One region of the Lysinibacillus sp. FSL M8-0134 genome, then DNA from elsewhere that is predicted to be linked to it. Evidence: predicted binding sites of a transcription regulator. Region 1 holds the regulator's gene; the other holds the start of a gene.
What was found. The regulator NrdR, encoded in region 1, represses ribonucleotide reductase genes. The targets are predictions, from matches to a motif close to AACACNATATATNGTGTT.

Region 1 (3,217 bases):
TCACGGAACATTTGAAGGTACGGTAGAACCAGCAGGCGATGCTTTAGTTGTAAACGGTAAACGTGTTCAAATTATTAGCGAACGTGATCCATTAAAATTACCTTGGGCAAAAATGGGTGTAGATATCGTTATTGAAGCTACTGGTAAATTTAATGAACGTGACAAAGCAGCAATGCACTTAGAAGCGGGCGCTAAAAAGGTTATCTTAACAGCACCTGGTAAAAACGAGGACGTAACAATTGTTTTAGGTGTAAATGATGACAAACTTGATATTGCTAAACATGATGTTATTTCAAATGCTTCTTGTACAACGAACTGCTTAGCTCCAGTAGCGAAAGTATTGAATGACACATTTGGAATTGAGAATGGCTTAATGACAACAGTTCATGCTTATACAAATGACCAAAAGAACCTAGACAATCCACATAAAGACTTACGTCGTGCACGTGGATGCGCACAATCCATTATTCCAACATCTACAGGTGCTGCAAAAGCATTAAAATTAGTTTTACCTGAATTAGAAGGTAAGATTCATGGTATGGCATTGCGTGTTCCTACACCAAACGTTTCTTTAGTAGATCTTGTAGTAGATTTAAATACGGATGTCACAGTTGATGCTGTCAATGCTGCATTCGTAAAAGCTGCAACAGAAGGTCCGATGAAGGGCATTTTGAACTTCTCTGTTGAACCATTAGTATCTTCTGATTACAACACAACTACTTACTCATCAACGGTTGATGGACTTTCTACAATGGTATTAGGCAGCCGTAAAGTAAAAGTACTTGCATGGTATGACAATGAATGGGGCTACTCTGCACGTGTAGTAGATCTTGTGAAAAAAGTAGCGAATGCTTTAGAAACAGTAAACGCATAAAAATTTCATCGTGAGCACATTGAAATCTAAGTGATTTCAATGTGCTTTTTTTATGCAGAGGAATACCGAAAATGGTTAAGTGTTATGTTATTTGTGCTACAATGGCAATCCTTCTAGACCTCTTAAATTTGAATAATTTTCTTGTACTTTAGGTGCTTTAGGTTTATCATGTGCTCACAAACATGAATGCACTTTTCTTACATGTAGGAAATTTGTTATAATAGAAATATTAAATTGTTGTAAATCAGGAGAGTAATTATATGAGATGTCCATCTTGCCAATTTAACGGAACGCGTGTTGTGGATTCGAGGCCAGTAGATGATAATAAAGAAATTCGTAGACGTCGTGAATGTGAGTCGTGTGGCTTCCGTTTTACAACGTTTGAAAAAATTGAAGAGACACCATTAGTCGTAGTTAAAAAGGAAGGTTCACGAGAGGAGTTTAGCCGTGAGAAGGTACTTCGTGGACTTATTCGTGCTTGTGAGAAACGCCCAGTAGCGCTTGATGTACTGGAGGAACTTGTCCTATCTATTGAAAAAGATCTTCGTCGTATAGGCAATTCAGAAGTACGCTCAGAAGACGTCGGTGAAATGGTAATGGATCGCTTAGCTAAAATTGATGAGGTAGCCTATGTGCGATTTGCCTCGGTTTACCGTCAGTTTAAGGATATTAATGTTTTTATTGAGGAAATTAAAGATATTATTCAACGTCAAACGGAGAAAAAATCATAGAAAACAGAGAGGATGAATGACGTTGATCCATTTATATAAGGAATTGCAGCCTGGCGATCCTTTCGACATTCGTCTACCTCATGCATTTTCTACACAGGAGCGTCAATTAGTTACATTGTTTTATCAACCATTAACCGGCTCGGAGCCAATTAGCCTTTATTTAACGTTATGGGCTGAAGCTGAACAAATGCCAAAACAGCAAATGACCCATTATTATTTAATGAATGTGCTCGGTTTGCCCATTGGTAAAGTGTTTGAGGCCCGTATTGCACTGGAGGCAATCGGTTTGCTACGCACATGGAAAAAAGAAAATGCGGGGGAGCGTAGTTTTTTATATGAGCTACAGCGCCCACTTGATGCAGATAGTTTTATGAAAGATCCGTTGTTGTCGATGTTTCTGTTTAGTAAAATCGGCGAGCAGGCCTATCGAAACTTACGTCAGCGCTTTATGTCACCTGTAAAGGACAAAGAATTTAAGGATGTGTCTCGCGCCTTTATTGATGTCTTTAAGCCTGTTCATTCTAATATCCCATCCGATTTACAAGTGGATACGAGTCAAAAGGATAAACAGCAAAAAGTATATCCTTTTTATTTGGAGCAATTTGATTTTGATTTGTTGCAAGCAGGTTTGTCAGAGCAATTGGTACCTTCCAATTTGTTGACATTAGAAGTACGTGAAGCGATAGCGAAACTGGCATTTTTATATCATTTAACAGCCCTTGATATGCAAAAAGTGGTCATTCTTGCTTTGGACGATGATTTAGGAATTTCCCAAGAACGTTTACGCAAGGCTGCTGCCGATTTTTATAAATTAACAGTTTCAAAGGAGCCGCCAAAACTAGCAAGAGTAAACGAACCTCTACCAGTAGCAGAAGTGGGGCAAAAAACGAAGGATCAGGAGCTCCAACATTATTTAGAGACAACAGCTCCTGTTCAAGTATTACGTGATATTAATAATGGTAAAGAACCATTACAAACGTCTGTTCAACTTGCAGAAAATTTAATCGTTCAGCACGGCATGCCAATTGGGGTAGTCAATGCATTATTAGAATACGTTATGCTAACGACAGATATGAAACTACCTAAAAAATATGTGGAAACGATTGCTGATCACTGGGTACGTAAAAATGTCCAAACGGCAAAGGAAGCAATGGAGCTTGCACGCCAAGAGCATGATAAATATACTGCTTGGAAAAACAAGCCACAAACTGCAAATAAAACAAGTCAACAGGTCAAAGGACGTTCAAGAAATCAACGTGAAGAAAAAGTCCCTGAATGGTTTTATAAACGTAATGAAAAACAAGAGGAAGATGCTTCTAGCACGATAGACTTTGAAAAAGAACGTCAGAAAATATTGGAAATGCTAGGAAAAAGTGAATAGCGAAGAAGGTGAGCAACAATCGAACCTATAAATGGACCATTAAAACGAGCAATAAATGTACCGTCGTTTCAAGAACGCTATGAAGCTATGCGACGTGAAATTTTAGAACATCCACAAGTACAGGAATTTCTAGCTCAACATGCAGATGAATTAAACTACGAGAATATTGAACGAAATTTACCAAAGCTTCATGAATTTATTAGTCAATCTACAGAATGCTGTGGTTGCGAT
Region 2 (3,217 bases), 400 kb from region 1:
TCTTCTTTTGTATATTCCTCTACAGCTGGGAAGCGAAGCTCAAAGTCAGCATCATTTTCAACGGCTTCCATAAATTCTTTTGTTAATGTTACGGAAATGTTCGCACCTGTTAAAAACTCAGGGTTATGAACTGTATAAGTACCACCATCACGTAACTTATTTTCAGCTTCACGAATAATCGCTGTATCGAATCCGCCTAAGCCTTCTATATTTTTGTAGTTCACGATGCCTTGATACATTGCTTCTTCCTGCATAGAAAGAGGTTTAAAGTTTAATTTTTCTTTTGCTAGACGAATGATTGATTCATCTGTCGTATTTTCAATTAAATAACGCAGAATACGTGGATTTTGCATTTTCGAAATAATAAATTCCACAATATCTGGATGCCAATCTGCTAGCATAATCATTTGTGCTCCACGACGTGATCCACCTTGCTCTACAAGATGTGTCAATTTAGCAATATCATCTAACCAAGAAACTGAGCCAGATGATTTACCGTTTACACCACGTGCTAGCGTGTTACGTGGGCGTAATGTTGAACCATTTGTTCCAACACCACCACCGCGGCTCATAATCTCCATAACTTGCTTACGGTGATCACTGATACCTTCACGAGAGTCAGCGACAAATGGCATAACGTAACAGTTAAAGAAGGTTACATCAGTTTCAGATCCAGCTCCATAAATCACTCGTCCAGCTGGAATGAATTTCAAGGATACTAATTGCTCATAAAATTTTTCAAACCATTCTTGACGTTTTTCTGGTGTTTTTTCAACAGCGGCAAGGCCCGTTGCATTTCGTTTTGCGATTTGTTCATAAAATATTTCAAGAGGCTTTTCTAGCACGTCAATTGAACGTGTAATCACACCCGTTTCCTGCTCTTGCGGATCGTCTAATGCGCTACGATAATCTTCCTCAATCAAAATATCTGCTGTTTTTGTAGACATGTCCAGCTTTTGAATTGTCCCTAAACCTCGTGCAGGGAATTTTGGATCAGCTTTTACCGTTAAAACAACAAAATCACCAGCTTTTAGTGTTTTCTTTTCCGTGTCTTTAAACGAGTAGCGATCGATCATGACAAGTCTTGATACACCTTTATGTGTGATATGCATGTCAGGTGTTACTGGGTGAACCTGTGAAAATTGTTCAATATCTTTGTTTAATTGCTCAAATTGTTTGTTTACATCGGGTTGATGATTTGTGAGTACCATCATTTTGCCTCCCTTGTTTTCTTCATTACAAAATAAATACACAATATCATGTGTTATTAAACACTACATATTGTGTATATGTCTTAAAAAAAGATACTATATATAGTTTTTTAATTCAACTCTTGCTTTTTTAAATAGATTCAGAACTACTTGTTATAACTAGGATTGAACGTAAAAAAATATTTTTTCCATACCATTTTTTACTTTTTAAAGTTCCACTCATCACATGCATATTTTTTTTCTTCTAATGCACGGACATATTCTAATTGCTCCTCTGAAAGTGTAAATGGTTTTAAATCAATTTGCAACGATTTTGCAAAGCCATCTCGAAAAGCTGTCACACATTGCTCAATTGTCACTGGCTCTTTGACAAGACTATTAATCGCGACTGCCTTTTCTGGCAGCTTTCTACGCATACGATCCTTTGCTTCCTCGCTTGAGAAATTAAATACCGATAATAATTTCTCTTGATCTAAATCTAATAAAATGGCGCCATGCTGTAAAATAACACCTTTTTGACGTGTTTGGGCACTTCCCGCTATTTTTTTCCCTTCAACGACAAGTTCATACCAGCTTGGCGCATCAAAGCAAACAGCACTTTTCGGACTCTTTAAGTCAGCTCTTTTCTCCTCTGTATCAGGAACACTAAAATAGGCATCCATTCCTAGGTTGTGGAAACCTTGCAATATTCCCTCACTTAATACACGGTATGCTTCTGTCACAGACTCTGGCATATCCGGATAACTTTCAGTAACAATGACGCTATATGTTAGCTCATGTTCATGCAGGACAGCTCGTCCACCAGTTGGTCGACGGACAAAACCTAAGCCTTGTTCTCGAACAGCATCTAAATTAATGTCTCTTTTGGCTTGTTGAAAATAACCAATTGATAGTGTCGCAGGTTCCCACTCATAAAAACGGATCACTGGTGGAATTAACCCCTCACTATGCCAATCAAGTAATGCTTCATCTAGCGCCATATTAAAAGAAGGACTACATTTCCCTGAATTTAAAAAATACCAAGTTGTCATATGTTCATCTCCTACAAATATAAAATGATCCCTCAGGCCCCACCTGTGGTTCAACCTTAACAAAAATTACTCTAGGTTGCTCGATATGCTTTTGTAACAAAATAGACGAATTTGCCACAACCTAGTTAATTTTATCAAACTCATTGGACTATCGCTAGCGCATCTTTTATAATAATAGAGAAGATAGAAAGGGGTAAGAAAATCTTGGACATACTTATCACAATCGGTGTCGTTTTAGTAGTTATCATTGCATATATTGGTATTAATGCACTACGACTAAAAAAAGCCGTAACCAACTTAACACAAGAGCAATTCATAGAAGGCTATCGTAAAGCACAGCTAATCGATGTCCGTGAACAAAAAGAATTTGATGCAGGTCACATTCTTGGTGCACGTAATGTTCCTTCTACAACACTTCGTCAACGTTATAAAGAAATCCGCCCAGATTTACCAGTATATCTATACTGTCAAAATACAGGCCGTAGCTCACGTGCTGCATTATTTCTTAAAAAACGTGGGTACAACCAAATTTACCAACTTCAAGGCGGTTTTAAAACTTGGACTGGTAAAATAAAAGCAAAAAAATATTAATACTCTCATGAAAAAAAGTCGTCTCAAAGAACTATGAGACGACTTCTTTTTTAAAAAATTCAGAGTTTCTACTATATTATATCTATTGCAAATCATTAAATACTAGCTCTCGTTCAACCAGTCTTTAATCCTGCATTTGGACCAGAAAAAAATCCAACAAAAAGGGGTAACCTATAGCCCATTTTCACTAATGATACCACACTGTAAATTGGTCCTTACTAGAGACTGATACTTTGCAATCTTAGTTGAGCGGCTCTGCATGATGAATGATCACTTTGACATCAATTTGGAGCGCCTCTTTCTACAGATTGATCACTTCTCCGAAACTTTGAGCGGCTCTCCCTGAAGAATGATCACTTTGCAACTCTTTTGGAGCGGTTCTCG

Region 2: the regulator NrdR is predicted to act here: its motif matches at 1,271-1,288, upstream of MKY49_RS14380 (vitamin B12-dependent ribonucleotide reductase).

Annotation. Positions count from the first base shown of each region.
Region 1 covers NZ_JBBPAJ010000001.1:3,205,872-3,209,088, reverse strand. The annotation lists gene MKY49_RS16360 (glyceraldehyde-3-phosphate dehydrogenase) at 1-874, shown strand, start outside; gene nrdR (transcriptional regulator NrdR) at 1,135-1,605, shown strand; gene MKY49_RS16350 (replication initiation and membrane attachment family protein) at 1,622-2,986, shown strand; gene dnaI (primosomal protein DnaI) at 3,014-3,217, shown strand, end outside.
Region 2 covers NZ_JBBPAJ010000001.1:2,806,599-2,809,815, forward strand. The annotation lists gene MKY49_RS14380 (vitamin B12-dependent ribonucleotide reductase) at 1-1,211, opposite strand, end outside; gene MKY49_RS14385 (lipoate--protein ligase family protein) at 1,412-2,242, opposite strand; gene MKY49_RS14390 (rhodanese-like domain-containing protein) at 2,447-2,833, shown strand.